DNA from 2 places in the Noviherbaspirillum sp. UKPF54 genome. Region 1 is predicted to be linked to the other one. Evidence: predicted binding sites of a transcription regulator. Region 1 holds the regulator's gene; the other holds the start of a gene.

Region 1 (7,884 bases):
GATGACGACCCGCATGCTAGTTCCAGCAGTCCGGGTTGTTGGCTGTCTTGACTCCAGTGCTGGTCAGGACGAGATCGCCGCATTCCCGATCCCTGAATTTCAGATCCACGTTGTACGTTCCCGGCATGGCCGTCAACTGCACGCAGTTTTCGATCGACTCATCCTGGCACGGTTCCGCCTTGATCTCGTATGCGCTGCTTTTCGCACTATTCCCGGAGAACCACTTGAATTTTCTTTCCTCCTCGTCCGACGAGGAAGAATGAAAACGGATGTAGCTGTTGTGCGCTGAATAGAAGCGCTCTTCTTGCTGCATCACTTGCATCAATGCTGCCCGGCCTTCGGCGCGCCTGCTCTTGCGCACCGACTCCCGGTACGAGGGTATGGCCATCGCCGTCAACAGGCCGGCGATGGCAAGGGCAATCATGAGATCGGTGAGCGTGAATCCGTGCGGTTCATCCATAAGATCAAATGAGTTCTTACTTTCTTGCAAGAGCATCGTGCAATTCCTTCCAGTTCGGTATTTCTCGCCAGCTGAGCCGGCCGACCGGCATCGCCTGTTCCTTGCCGCCCTTCCCCGCTTTTCGGTAAAGCGTTTGCAGCATCACCCGGGTGGCATTCGCTGCGCCGAAACCGATGGCGGTAATCCGGTAGTGATATGTTTCCTGCGTCGCACCACCGGCTTCGTCGTCGGGCATGAGTTCAATGATGTACCTCGGCGCGTGCATTGGCAGCGGCCCGGCACCGGCTGGCAGCATGCGCCCGGTGAAATGCCCGTACGGCACGGACTTCGCGCTCGCGAAATCAATCGCTTGCCAAGCTAGCCGGATATTCCGCCCCGATAGACACAAGCCGAGGTAGCGCGCTGTTTGGCCGTTATTGCAGTCCGGTGCGAACCCTTCGCTGCTATCGGACGCAAACAGGGAGCTACGCGGCGCCGATTCGATGTCCAGTTCGGCATCGGCCAGCGCCGCTTCCGCAGCTTGCATGGCAATCTCCCGGTCGCGCTCGTTGCGCGAAGCCTTTTCGTCCTGCAAAGAGATCTGCGCCGCCGAAAGCCCAACCATTGCCAGCACCGTCAGCATCAGCAGCGTGACGATAAGAGAAGCTCCGGATTGATCGCCCCGGGAGGCGAAGGCGCGCGGCCGTGTAGGCTTGACGTAGTGTCCGCGCCTCATCGCGCCTCCTGTTCCGAGGCCAACGATGGTGGGCGCAAATGGATCGTCGTCGCGAAAATCCGGCGTATTCGGCCGCGCTGCGATGCCGGCATTTCCGCCTCCCGCATACGCACGCCCTTGTCCGTGTCCGCGAATGCGCTCGCGTAATCCTTGCCGAACAAATCACGATCAGCATCCATGCCGCCCGCACGAGTCCGATGCGTGCCATGCACAAGCAGCGCGACCCTGACTGCCACGACCTTCTTCCAGTAGGTCTTGCGCTCCCTGTCCCGTTCTCGCGCGGCGGCGTCAGTGCCTTCAACGACGAGAGCGCCATCCAAGGCATCGATAGCCGACGCCATCGCAAACCGGTTCGGCAATCCGTCGGCATCGGTGTCCAGTCCGTACAGCACCTGGAACGACTCAACGCCGCGCGCGATTGCCTGGGAAGACCAGCCGCTGGCGCCCTGATACTTGCAGTACAGCTCCGGCTCGCCTGTCGCATCCTCCGCCACATAAAAGATGCTCCAGCCGCGCCCGTCGTCAGCAGCAACGCCAAAGCCGGCGCAATTCGTCATTGTCCCGTCGGCATTGCCTGCGGCGCCGGAGCCGAAAAATCGCACAGCGAGCACATCGCTGCCATTGACCGACTTCTTGAGCGGCGAATCGATGCCTTGCGTGCCACTTTTCAGACTGCGCGCGTCCAGTCCGGCAATCATCGCCCCGACCTCATCCTCGACAGGCGTCGCATTGCCACCTCCATTCCCGGGAAAATACGCGGCCTGCCGAACCGCACGCGAGACCATTTCGATAGCAAAGCGGCCGCTGGCCTGTATCTGCGCCTCGTCGTCTTGCAGCAGGTAACCTGATTTGGCGGACAGGAGAATAGCTGTCGCTGCCATCACGACCAACATCCCGATCGTCATCGAGATCATCAGCTCAACCAGTGTCACGCCGGATTGTTTGCATGCCCGGGCCAAGCCCGCGCCGTCATTGCCGCTGCATACTTTCATACCCATTCACAGCGCCACGGCCAGTGACACGGACGGAGCCGATATTCCGGAGGCATCCCGGAGCAGGCTTCCGTCAGGATTTTTTACTTGCCAGCCTAGCTTGATGACGACTGGCGCAGTGCTATCCACTGCACCGTCGCAGTTCCAGGTCAATGCCCTGGCGGCACTACTCCACGGACTGGAATCGCGGCATACCACGATGCGCCCGCCCGGCAAAGCTTCCTTGACGCGCGTTTTCCACTCGTACATTTCAAATTCGGCCAGCTCCTGTGCATTGCATTCGATTCCATAGCAAAGCTTTGCAGGCGTTTGCAGGTCGCCATCGGCTACGGATTGGTAATCGAGCCCGATGAATGGATCAGCGCCGTTCTCTTGCAGGAGCCGTCCATGTCCGGCTCGCATCGCGCCGGCCATTTCCGCAGCGAGCTGAAAAGCGAAAGTCTGAATGGCGGACTGTTGCGCAGTACGCATCGCTGCGAGCTGCATGCCGGCCGCTCCCAATACGCCCAGCGCGAGAACCACGATCGATACCAACACTTCGATCAGGGAAAAGCCGTTTTTCGTCGATTTACCCATGCTATTTATTATTAATTTGACAACATTTCGGGCGCAAAAATTCGCCCTATGCTTACCAAGACGAATTACTTGGAGGGACTTTTTCGCTCTCGCCCGACCTCGGCGATGACATCCTGAAATTCCGCGACGTCTTCAAAACTCTTGTAGACGGAGGCAAATCGGATATAGGCAATCTTGTCGAGGCGTTTCAGCTCTCGCATGACCAGCTCGCCGACGTGCCCCGACAGCACTTCGCGCGCACCGCTCGACAGCAGCTTTTCTTCGATATGATGAATGGCAGCATCGACCGTTTCGGCAGACACTGGACGCTTGCGCAGCGCAAGCATCATGCTGCCGCGCAGCTTGGCCGGGTCATATTCCGTGCGGCTACCGTTTTTCTTGACGATGACCGGCATCGACAATTCGATGCGTTCATAGGTAGTAAAGCGCTTGTCGCAATGGGCGCAACGACGCCGGCGCCTGATGGTGTCCCCTTCTTCCGACACGCGCGTGTCGATGACCTGGGTATCGTCATGATGACAGAAGGGGCATTTCATAGCGGTTAACCGTTCGTATCAGGCTCTGCAACCAGTTATCAATTAGTCAATTTTGTTGCATGGTCGCAGAGCCATCAATCACATATTTTTGGTATATGGCATTGTTTCGAGATGGAACATGGCGCTTCGTTGATCATACGCAAAAGCATTCCGCTTCCACCAGCAGTTCAACGAAGCAGCCGTCGCCGCCCTCGCCTTAGCGTGCGTATACCGGGAAAGCGTCGGTCAGCTTCTTAACTTCCGCCTTCACGCGCTCGATGGTCGCGGCGTCGTGCGGATTGTCCAGCACGTCGGCGATCAGGTTGCCGACCTTGGTCGCTTCCGCTTCCTTGAAGCCGCGGGTGGTCATCGCCGGGCTGCCGAGGCGGATACCGGAGGTGACGAACGGCTTTTCCGGGTCGTTCGGGATCGCGTTCTTGTTGCAGGTCATATGGGCAGAACCGAGGATCGCTTCGGCTTCCTTGCCGGTGATTTTCTTGGCGCGCAGATCGACCAGCATCACGTGCGATTCGGTGCGACCGGATACGATGCGCAAGCCGCGCGCGATCAGCGCTTTGGCCAGTGCATCGGCATTCTTCACCACTTGCTGCTGGTATGCCTTGAATTCCGGCGACAGTGCTTCCTTGAATGCAACTGCCTTGCCTGCGATCACATGCATCAGCGGACCGCCCTGGATGCCAGGGAAGATAGCGGAGTTGATCGCCTTTTCATGCTCGGCCTTCATCAGGATCACGCCACCGCGCGGGCCGCGTAGCGACTTGTGGGTGGTGGATGTCACGAAGTCGGCGAACGGCACCGGATTCGGATAAACACCGGCGGCGATCAGGCCGGCATAGTGAGCCATGTCGACCATGAAATAGGCGCCGACCTCTTTCGCGATCTTGGAGAAACGCTCGAAGTCGATGCGCAACGCATAGGCGGAGGCACCGGCAATGATCAGCTTGGGCTTCTTTTCGCGCGCCAGCTTTTCCATCGCGTCGTAATCGATCTCTTCCTTCTCGTTCAAGCCGTAGGAAACGACGTTGAACCACTTGCCGGACATGTTCAGTGCCATGCCGTGGGTCAGATGGCCGCCTTCCGCCAGCGACATGCCCATGATGGTGTCGCCCGGCTTGAGCATCGCGAAGAACACGCCTTGGTTCGCCTGCGAACCGGAATTCGGCTGCACATTGGCGGCTTCCGCGCCGAACAATTCCTTCAGGCGGTTGATCGCCAGAGTCTCGGCCACGTCAACGAACTCGCAGCCGCCGTAATAGCGCTTGCCCGGATAGCCTTCCGCGTACTTGTTGGTCAGCTGCGAGCCTTGCGCTTCCATCACGGCCGGCGAGGTGTAGTTTTCGGACGCGATCAGCTCGATATGGTCTTGCTGGCGCTGGTTTTCCTGCTGGATGGCGGACCAAAGTTCCGGATCGACTTTGGCGATGGTGTGGTCTTTTGCGAACATGAAAAACTCCAATCGATTTAAGTATGCAATGCCGAAATCGAATGAGGGCTGATGAGAAGAAGACAGGCAGCCTCAGTCGTACATTCCATTTGGGCTGCCCAGGCGAACGGCGAAAGACATCTCACGTTCCCCGGTGGATATCCACCTTGTCGCCGGAACCGCAAGCCCGGCTTTTCGCCAGTCACGTGAGACGAAATGGTACCAAATTGTAAGGTAGGTGCTTGATTTGAGCAAGAATGGTGGAAAATTCTGCACCGTTTTCATAGGAGCAGCATCTGCCGCCTTTGGGCTACAATTTCGCAATTCGTTGCATATCACCAATGGGAGATCGCATGATCGTTCTGGTTACCGGCGCCACATCCGGTTTTGGCGCCGAAATGGCACGCAAGTTTGCGCAAAATGGTCATCAAGTGATTGCTGCCGGCCGGCGCAAGGACCGTCTGGACTCGCTCGCCGCCGAGCTTGGGGCCAACCTGCTGCCGATCGTAATGGACGTCAGGGACAAAGCATCGATCCAGAACGCTCTCGGCGCCCTGCCCGATGCATGGCAGGAAATCGATGTCCTGATCAATAACGCGGGTCTGGCGCTCGGCATCGAACCGGCGCACAAGGCGTCGCTGGAGGATTGGGAAACGATGATCGCGACCAATTGCACGGGGCTCGTGACGATCACCCGCGCCCTGTTGCCTGCGATGGTGGCGCGCGGGCGCGGCACCGTGATCAATATCGGCTCCGTGGCAGGCGCCTATCCCTACCCGGGCGGAAACGTTTATGGTGCAACCAAGGCCTTTGTCGACCAGTTCACGCTGAACCTGCGCGCCGACCTGGTCGGCACCGGCGTGCGGGCTACCAATATCGCTCCCGGCCTGTGCGGCGGCACTGAATTCTCGAACGTGCGCCTGAAGGATGACGCGGCCGCCGCCAAGGTGTATGAAGGCACGGTACCGCTGACGGCCGTCGACATCGCGGAAACCGCCTACTGGATTGCGACGTTGCCGCCGCATGTGAATATCAATTACATCGAAATGATGCCTTCCTGCCAGGGTTTTTCCCCCTTTGCGATCAAGCGGAGCGTCTAGTCAGCCGCCATGCAATCCGATTTCACCTGGACCGTACGCGTCTATTACGAAGACACCGACACGGGCGGCATTGTCTTTTACGCAAACTACCTGAAGTTCTTCGAGCGCGCCCGCACCGAATGGCTGCGCGCGGCTGGCATCGGCCAGCAGGCATTGACGGAATCGCATCGGGCCATGTTCGTCGTCAGGAGCACGGCCGTCGATTATCATGCCCCTGCGAAACTTGATGATGAACTGAAACTTACTGTCGTTGTCGAACGGCTCGGGCGTGCCTCAGTGCAATTCATTCAGGAAGCCTGGCGCACCGACGGCGAGCAGCCGCAACTGCTTACCAGCGGGCGCATCAAGGTCGGCTGCGTGAGTACCGAAACCTTCCGTCCCTGCCCGATCCCGGGCGAGGTGCTGGAAAGGATAAAAAATACAGGGCCGATTTCCAGTTAGGGAGCGCAGCCCGGCGACTGCCGCGGCCGCTTTTTATAATTACAAATCAGAGTTGAACGTTTCAATGACCGTCACCCAAGATCTCTCCTTCCTTTCCCTGATTACCAATGCATCGCTGCTGGTGCAACTCGTCATGGCGCTGTTGCTGCTGGTGTCCGTGATGAGCTGGTCGTACATCTTCCGTAAGATGTTCGCCATTAAAAGCGCACGCAGCCAAACCGAGGAATTCGAGCGCGCATTCTGGTCGGGAGGCAATCTCGGCGCCCTATATGAAGAAGCCGGCTCCAACCGCCGCCGCACCGGCGCGCTCGAGCGCATCTTCGAGTCCGGCATGGGCGAATTCAACAAGGCCCGCGCAGCCTTCGGCGGCAAGGGCATGGTCGACGCCGGCGGCGTCATCGACGGCGCGCGCCGCGCGATGCGGGCAGCCTATCAACGCGAAATGGATGCGCTGGAATCGCACCTGGCCTTCCTGGCATCGGTCGGCTCGGTGTCCCCGTATGTCGGCCTGTTCGGCACCGTGTGGGGCATCATGAATGCCTTCCGCGGCCTGGCCAACGTACAGCAGGCCACGCTCGCGGCGGTCGCGCCCGGCATCGCCGAAGCGCTGATCGCCACCGCCATCGGTCTGTTCGCGGCGATTCCCGCCGTGGTCGCCTACAACCGCTATTCGCACGACATCGACCGGCTGGCGATCCGCTTCGAGAGTTTCATCGAAGAGTTCTCCAACATCTTGCAACGGCAGGTCCGCTGATGGCAGGCTTCAGTTCCATGCGCGGCGGACGCGGCCGCAAGCTCAAGTCAGAAATCAACGTCGTGCCGTATATCGACGTAATGCTGGTGCTGCTGATCATTTTCATGGTCGCCACACCAGTGTCGAATCCGGGCGTCGTCAATCTGCCCACGGCAGCCAAATCGGCGCTGCCGCCGACCGAATACATCCAGATCGCGCTCAAGCCCGACACCACCGCCACCATCGGCATCAACGGCGGCAAGGACGGCCACCAGCAGGCCGAATCGGTGCCTGGACGCAGCGCCCTCATACAGAAGTTGCGCGCAATGCATGAAGCGAATCCGGAACTACCGGTGATGATCGCCGGCGACAAGGACATCAAGTACGACGACGTAATCCAGGTGATTTCGGAAGCGAAAAAGCTCGGCGTCGACCGCGTGGGGCTGGCAACCAAGCAATGAGAGCGATGACCGACGCAACGCCGTACACCGTACCGCAGGAACCGGGACGCTGGCGCGCCATCATCCTGGCGGCGCTGGTCCATATTGCACTGCTAGCCTTCCTGTGGATCGGCGTACGCTGGCAGAACGAGGCGCCGACCACGATCGAAGCGGAAGTATGGAGCCCGCAGCCGCGCGAAGCGGCGCCTGCGCCCGAACCGGTGGCCGAAAAGGAGCCGGAACCGGCGCCGGTGATCAAGGAAATGCCGCGCGAAACCCCGAAACCCCAGGTGGAAGAGCCACCGGTCGCAAAACCGGACATCGCGCTGGAGCAGGAAAAGAAACGCAAGGAACTGGAAAAGAAGAAGCGCCTTGAAGAAGAAGAGAAGCTGGCCAAGCAGAAGAAGCTCGAACAGGAGAGGCTTGCGCAGCAAAAGAAAGAGCGCGAAGAACACGAGGCGAAGCTGA
Region 2 (7,884 bases), 970 kb from region 1:
ATTTCAGCTTGTCATGCAGTTTCTTCGGCAATAGACCTTGGAAGCGCTTGAGGCCGATGAGCTGTCCGAGCTTGAAGGCCAGGTGCTGCAGCGAGCCGAACGGGCACATCCAGCCGCAGAACAGTCCCCTGCCCCACACCACCACGCTGATGATCAGGAACCACCAGAAGATGAAGATGAACGGGTCGGACAGGAACAGCTCCCACTTCCACTGGTGGATCAGCGAATGGAACCAGGTCATCACCTGCGTGATGGACGGCTGGGCCTTCAGGTACAGCCCGACGAATCCCACCGAGAAAATCCAGAGCAAATGGCGCGGAATAGAAATCCAGGGCTTGTGCTTGCGCTTGGAGGCGCGCACCAGGCGATCGCGCTGCGAATACAGCCCGGCCGTCACCGCCAGGAACATCACGAACAGTGCGATCTCCAGCTTCTTACCTTCCCAGGCGAGCTTCCACGCCGCCTGCGGACGCTGCACCTTGGGCCGCCCGCCTTCCAGATAGCGCGCCGGCAGCCAGTACTCCTGATCAAAGTGCGCGAACGACTTGGCGCGCGTATCGGGATCGACCTTGTTGGCAAGGAAGATCAGTTTCCACGGCCAGGCTGGATTGAAATTGGCGGAACGGACGATGAAGATGCCGGATTCCTTGTAGGACGGCACATCGCCCGGCTGCAGGTGGTACAGGTTCTGGTAGTCGGTGTCGCGGAAGGTGAAGGTGCCGGAATCTTGCCTGACCTGGATGCGGTCGTAGATACCGCCGCGCACGAAGCCCGAGCCCTTGAAAGACACCTGGCCGTTGGCGACGACGAAGATCGCGTGCTCATCCTGTTTCAGATCCTGCATCAGGCGCTCATAGCCGTGCTCGCCCAACAGGCTGATGCCCAGCGTCGGCGTATTCAGGTAGCCGAAATACAGATCCATGTAAGGCCGGTCGCTGTCGCCGCTGCCGATGTCGGACGCCTGCACCACTAAGTGCTGGACGCTGCCCTCCTTTTCCAGCGCGGCCCAGTCCAGTTTTTCGCGCAGCGGCGTGAAGTGCGCGCGCGGCCTTGCCGTCACCTTGAAGATGCCGACCTGCTTGCCGATCTCGTAGGCGCTTTGCGCAATCACCTGGTTTTCCGCGATTGCGGTCACCGTCGCGCCGGAAATCGCGTCCAGTCCGACCGCGCCGTCATCGCTCTGACCGTGGCCGATCTCCAGCTTGGCCGCGGCGGACTTGCCAATATATTGCTGAACGAACTTGACCAGGACCGACTCGGGAATGCCGGCCAGCAGAATCGGCTCGGAGTGCTTCAACACGCGCACGCCGGTGATGATGCCTTTCGTGTCCATGCCGATCAGCGTAATGACCGGCTTGCCGGAATAGGCGGGAATGTCTACCACGTCGGTAGACAAGAAAACGTAACCGACCACGCGCTGCTTGCCGTTGTCGTCGGCATAGGCTTCGACATAGGCGGGCGCGCCCTTGCGCTTGGAAAAGTGTTGTGCGGACGGCATCACCTCGCCGCACGGCGCGTAGGCGCACAGGTCCGGGCCGTTCGTGAGTTCGGGCGGAAGCTGCGTGTCGTACATCGAGGCATTGGCGCGCGGCGCGACAATCAGGCCGGCGATTGCGACCCAGAGGAACAGCGCCAGCTGCAACAGCCATTGCCGACGAAGAGAGTGGTTCATGTTGATTTGCTTGAGCATTTCCGAAGCGTTCCAGTCGGCATGCGTTGAATGCGTGCTTTTTCTCGGCGCAACAGCGTGCGGCGAAAAATCTTTCATCAGAACCTGCTCCACATGGAAACAGGCTCTAAAAAAACCGTAGGGCGGGACTGCCGTGCCCGCCCTACGCAAAGCACCGGGTGCCTGTTATGCCTCCACCAGGAAACGACTACGCATTTCCAGATGCAGCGCGTGGCAGAAGTGGGTGCAATACATCCAGTAAGCGCCCGGCTTGTCGGCCTTGAAGGTTACCGACTTGGTTTCCTGCGGATTGACGATGAAGTTGATGTCGTAGTTCGGGATCGCGCAACCGTGGGTCAGATCCTCCACCTTGTCGTGGTTGGTCAACGTGATCGTGACTTCGTCACCCTTCTTCACCTTAATCACCGGCATGCTGTACGCCGGCGCCACCGACATCAGGCGCACATGCACCTTCTTGCCTTCGCGGGTAATACCGGCGTTTTCCGGCTTGACCGCGTTCGGGAAGTCGTCCATGTTGTAGATCTGGCGCGTCTTGACGATGTCGCGGCGCACGATGATCGCGTCATGCGGTTCCGGATAGGCGGTGTGGTCGGAAATGATCTTCATCTTGTCGCCGGTGATGTCGATCATCTGCTCGGTTTCGGAATGCAGCGGGCCCACCGGCAGGAAGCGGTCCTTCGAGAACTTATTGCCGGAGTTGAAATACTTGCCGTCAGCTTCCTTGGTTTCGCCCATCGACGCATAGCCGTGGCCCGGCTGGTAGTGCACGTCGACCTTGTCCAGGATGACCTTTGCGTTCTTGTCGCCCTTGAACTGCTTGATGGCGGCGTCGACGTTCCACTTGACGATCTGGCTGTCCAGGAACAGCGTGGTGAAGGCGTTGCCCTTGCCGTCGAAACCGGTATGCAACGGGCCCAGGCCGATTTCCGGCTCCGCAACCACTGCGTCGCGCTCAGTCTTCAGCTCGCCGTTGAACCACTTCTCAACCAGCGCCACTTCGATCACGGTCGCCGTCGGCGACAGCTTGCCGGAGCAGACGAAGTACTTGCCATCCGGGCTGGCGTTCACGCCGTGCGGGTTCTTGCCGACCGGGACGTAGCAGGTGAGCGCGGTCTTGGGATCCTGGTTCGCTGCCTTGCGGCCGTCGACCACCGGCACCTTGGAATTGCCGATCGTGGTGTACTTGCCATCCTTGATCATCTTTTCGATGCGGGCGATGTCGAAGAACACGCAGGCGTCGCGCTCGGCGGCCATCATGCCAGCCTGGTCGGCGGCATTCTCGGTGTTGTACTGGTTGGTCGCGGCATACTTGCCGTCGTACGACGTGGCAACCAAGTCGCAGTTGCCGTCGATGCGCACTTGCCACCGCACTTCCATCGACTCCGCGTCGACGCAGCTGAACAGCACGCCCCACTTGCTCGGATCTTCCAGATCGCGGCCGTCGTTGGGGAACGGGACATGGAATTCACCGCCGCAGAAGACGCGGGTGGTGTAGTTGATGTTCGGGTCGACCGGGTCGCGCTTGTCCGGGAAGGTGCCGTGATAGCCCATCACGTTCGGCAGTTCGGTGATCTTGTCGCACTCCATCGTATCCATGCGAACGCGCGCGATACGGGAATGCATCTTGTCGTTGACCCACAGGTACTTGCCGTCGTAGGTGCCGTCCTTGTAGCTGCCGTGCACGTGGTGGGTGTCGCCTGTCTTGTATTTCAGGCTGCCGTCCGGCTTGGTCCCGATGATGGCCTTCGATTCGTTGGTGATGCCCCAGCCAACCATCGGGTCGATGTTGAACACCGGAATGCGGCGCAGGGTGCGGCCCGACGGAATGCCGATGATGCGCATCTCGCCCGAGTGACCGCCGCTGGAGAACAGATAGTAATCGTCCAACTGGCCGGGCGCGACTTCATGCGACCCGCCGGCTGCATGCGCAGAGGCCGACGCCGATGCCTTCGCTACCGGTGCATCCTCCTTGCAGCCAGTCAAAAGACCAGCACCTGCGAGGCCCAGCAATGCGCTCTGGCCCAAAAACCGGCGGCGGGCTCCCACTGCCGGCTCATCTTTGTTCAACTTGGTCTTCTTGGCGTTGTCCATGTTTACCTTTCCTGTATCGGATGCCATTGAATTAAGAAAATCTGTTGCAAAAAATCAATTTAAGATGTCTTGTCGATGCATATTATCGGCGGCACCTCTCCGCAAAAAATATGATCTAGATCAATCTTGTCCCAGTGAAGCCAAAAGACTTCATTGGGAAGGAGCAACTAGGAAATTGCGCGAGAAAGCATATATTTCTTGAGAATGAGCAACAAATGATTTACATCAAGCAATCCATTCCGACGGCCATTTGCCCAAGCTCGTAACTCCGCAGTAAAAAAAGCGGTAGAAGCATATGTCTTTTGGAAAATACACGACATCCGTTATAGGGAGGATGTGCGCAGCCAAAATAGCTATCGCCATAGTCCTTTCGGCGTAGGCGCCGGCATTGGTCTCTAGACCTTACGGAGTAGGCGGATTATCAAGACCGCCGCAGCGCCACCGCATTGCATGCATATCCCGTTACGCACTTACTTAGGATCAAGAATTTCTGGGCGGCGCGCCGCCAAAATCTCGAATTAATTCAGATCAAGAAATTAAAAAATTCCTATTGCTCGCATTGCTCACCCCAGATTTAGTGATTAATATCGCCGCAACCACAATATGTTGTGCAAATCTAGGAGATGCAATGACGCCGCGCGCAATCACTTTCCTCACCCATATCATCAAACGCGATGGCAGTACCAAGCCGTTCGATCCGAACAAGATCCTGTCCGCACTACTGCGCGCGGGCCAAGCCACAGGCGAATTCGGGCATGAAGAAGCCGAGTCGCTGACGCTGCAAACCGTCATGCAGCGCATCCAGCTACAAGGCTCGAGCGCGCCGCACATCGAGCAGATCCAGGATGCAGTCGAATCGGTGCTTTTCGACGCCGGCTATCGCAAGACGCTGCGTGCCTACGTGGTCTACCGCGAACAGCGCAAGAAGCTGCGCAGCGACCGCAAGACCTTGGTCGATGTCGAATCCTCGATCAACGAGTACCTCGAGCAGCTTGACTGGCGCGTCAACGCCAACGCCAACCAGGGTTACTCACTCGGCGGCCTGATCCTGAACGTCTCGGGCAAGGTGATCGCCAATTACTGGTTGAATCACGTGTACCCGCCGGAAGTGGGCGAAGCGCACCGCAACGCCGACATCCACATCCACGACCTCGACATGTTGTCCGGCTACTGCGCCGGCTGGTCGCTGCGCACGCTGCTGAACGAAGGCTTGAACGGCGTACCGGGCAAGGTCGAGTCCGGCCCACCGAAGCACATGTCGAGCGCGGTCGGCCAGATCGTCAATTTCCTAGGCACGCTGCAGAACGAATGGGCCGGCGCCCAGGCGTTCAGTTCGTTCGACACCTACATGGCCCCCTTCATCCGCAAGGACAACCTGACCTACGGCGATGTCAAGCAGTACATGCAGGAACTGATCTACAACCTGAACGTCCCGTCGCGCTGGGGTACGCAGACACCGTTCACCAACCTCACCTTCGATTGGGTGTGCCCGGAAGACCTGCGCGAACAGGTGCCGGTCATCGGCGGCAAGGAAGTGTCGTTCACCTACGGCGAGCTGCAGGCAGAGATGGACATGATCAACCGCGCCTACATCGAAGTGATGATGGCCGGCGACGCCAAGGGTCGCGTGTTCACCTTCCCGATCCCGACCTACAACATCACGCGCGACTTCGACTGGGACAGCCCGAACGCGGAACTGCTGTTCGAGATGACGGCGCGCTACGGCCTGCCCTACTTCCAGAACTTCATCAATTCGGAACTGAGCCCGAACATGATCCGCTCGATGTGCTGCCGCCTGCAGCTCGACTTGCGCGAACTGCTCAAGCGAGGCAACGGCCTGTTCGGCTCTGCCGAGCAGACCGGATCGCTCGGCGTAGTGACGATCAACTGCGCGCGCCTCGGCCATCTCTACCGAGGCAACGAGGCGGGCCTGATGCAGCGCATCGATGAACTGCTGGAGCTTGGCAAGACAAGCCTCGAAATCAAGCGCAAGGTAATCCAGCGCCACATGGACAACGGCCTGTTCCCGTACACCAAGCGCTATCTCGGCACGCTGCGCAACCACTTCTCGACGCTCGGTGTCAACGGCATCAACGAGATGATCCGCAACTTCACCGGCGACGAGCACGACATCACCACCGAATGGGGCGATGCCTTCGCGGTACGGGTGCTGGACCACGTACGCGAACGCATGCTGCAGTTCCAGGACCAGACCGGTCACATGTACAACCTGGAAGCAACGCCGGCCGAAGGAACGACCTATCGTTTCGCCAAGGAAGACCGCAAGCGCTTCCCGGAGATCCTGCAGGCCGGCACGAAGGACAAGCCGTACTACACCAACTCGTCGCAGCTGCCGGTGGGATTCACCGACGATCCATTCGAGGCGCTCGAACGCCAGGACCACCTGCAGCGCAAGTACACCGGCGGCACAGTGCTGCACTTATACATGACCGAGGCGATCTCCAGCGCCGACGCCTGCCGCTCGCTGGTCAAGCGTGCCTTGTCGCGCTTTCGCCTGCCCTACATCACAGTGACGCCGACCTTCTCGATCTGCCCGAAGCATGGCTACTTGAGCGGCAGCCACGAGTTCTGCCCGAAGTGCGATGCAGAGATCATCGCGCGCAAGGAGCAGGAAGCGGAAACGCAGTAACGCCCGTCCACATCAACCCAAAAGGAGGAAGATCATGACCGATCTGAGCAATCAAACAGCACTCGCGAAAAAGCAAATCATCCTGACCGACGCAGAACGCCAGCGCTGCGAAATCTGGACACGCGTAATGGGCTACCACCGCCCGCTGTCCTCATTTAATATAGGCAAGAAAGGAGAATTCCATGAGCGTAAGTATTTCAGTGAGCAGTGCGCGCAGCACAGCGACTGAGCCGGCGCAGCGCTTGCTGAAGGTGGGCGGCGTCACGCCGTTCACCGCCACCGATTTCCCCGGCAAGCTGGCCGCGGTCGTCTTCGCGCAAGGCTGTGCATGGCGCTGCGGCTATTGCCACAACCCTCACCTGCAACCGCGGCCGCACAAGAGCCCGCTGCAATGGCCGCGCGTGCTCGGCCTGCTGCAAAGGCGCGTCGGCCTGATCGACGGTGTCGTGTTTTCGGGCGGCGAACCGACACTCGACCCCGGCCTGGCAAATGCCATGCGCGATGTCCGCAAGCTAGGCTTCGACGTGGGCCTGCATACCGGCGGTGCCTATCCGCGACAACTGGAAGAGGTACTGCCGCTGCTTGACTGGGTCGGGATCGATATCAAGGCGCCGTTCGACCAGTACGAGAGCGTGACCGGCGTTCCCGACAGCGGCGCCCCTGCGCGCGCATCGCTGGCGGCTGTGCTTGCCTCCGGGGTCAAGTACGAGGTACGCACCACCGCGCATCCGACGCTGCTGCCGGAAGAAAGTATCGAGCAGCTCGCGCGCGAGTTGGCCGGCATGGGCGTGTCCAATTACGCGCTGCAGGTGTTCCGCTCCCAAGGGTGCAAGGACAAGGCGCTCAACGCGACCGCCATGGCCGGCTATCCGCGCACGGAACTGGAACACAAGCTGTCGCTGCTCTTTCCGCAATTTACATTGCGCCGGGCATAGGCGCCGCGGCGGGGAGCGCTGCCATGCGCCCTGCCGCTATTCCTGCTTCTTTTTTCTTGGAAAAGGCTGATCGAAATGGACGCGCACATGCGGCACATCAGCCTGCCATGGACTTGCTCCGATGCACCTTATCCGGCGTTCGCACCGGGCACGGCAGCCTCGCCCAATGAGGCTGAGACCTTCTCGATGATTTTTTCTGCGTCCTGCGCATCGAAATCGGCGTGATAGCGCTTCTTCACGCCGTAGTCATTGAACTGATGATAGTGATCGGGCGTAATGCCGTGCCGCGCAAGGGTGCTTTTGGTGCACGCCAGCGGGCAGCCGTCCAGTGCGACGATGGGCCGGCCGGAACGCGCAATCTTGAGCAGATGCGGCACGTCGCCGCCGACGCCGGCGATGCATGACATTTCGGCGATCCCGCGACGATCCAGCTGCACCGCCACATAGTTTGCCATCTGCGCCACGCTGGAACAACCGGAGCATGAATACACGAGGGGAAAATTCGGATCCTTTGACGG

The links. Region 1 encodes NrdR, which represses ribonucleotide reductase genes. Its sites were predicted from a motif close to CACNANATNTNGTG; they were not measured.
Region 2: the regulator NrdR is predicted to act here: its motif matches at 4,379-4,392, upstream of FAY22_RS08715 (ribonucleoside triphosphate reductase).

Annotation. Positions count from the first base shown of each region.
Region 1 covers NZ_CP040128.1:924,496-932,379, reverse strand. Annotated here, with positions in the region: gene FAY22_RS04445 (GspH/FimT family pseudopilin) at 1-15, opposite strand, end outside; gene FAY22_RS04440 (type IV pilin protein) at 17-496, opposite strand; gene FAY22_RS04435 (PilX N-terminal domain-containing pilus assembly protein) at 477-1,175, opposite strand; gene FAY22_RS04430 (PilW family protein) at 1,172-2,173, opposite strand; gene pilV (type IV pilus modification protein PilV) at 2,174-2,743, opposite strand; gene nrdR (transcriptional regulator NrdR) at 2,809-3,279, opposite strand; gene glyA (serine hydroxymethyltransferase) at 3,476-4,723, opposite strand; ZMP/ZTP riboswitch at 4,813-4,918, opposite strand; gene FAY22_RS04410 (SDR family NAD(P)-dependent oxidoreductase) at 5,056-5,802, shown strand; gene ybgC (tol-pal system-associated acyl-CoA thioesterase) at 5,812-6,243, shown strand; gene tolQ (protein TolQ) at 6,308-6,997, shown strand; gene FAY22_RS04395 (ExbD/TolR family protein) at 6,997-7,437, shown strand; gene tolA (cell envelope integrity protein TolA) at 7,443-7,884, shown strand, end outside.
Region 2 covers NZ_CP040128.1:1,890,754-1,898,637, forward strand. Annotated here, with positions in the region: gene FAY22_RS08705 (4Fe-4S binding protein) at 1-1,672, opposite strand, end outside; gene nosZ (TAT-dependent nitrous-oxide reductase) at 1,856-3,781, opposite strand; gene FAY22_RS08715 (ribonucleoside triphosphate reductase) at 4,410-6,431, shown strand; gene nrdD (anaerobic ribonucleoside-triphosphate reductase) at 6,466-6,660, shown strand; gene FAY22_RS08725 (anaerobic ribonucleoside-triphosphate reductase activating protein) at 6,683-7,366, shown strand; gene FAY22_RS08730 (putative zinc-binding protein) at 7,495-7,884, opposite strand, start outside.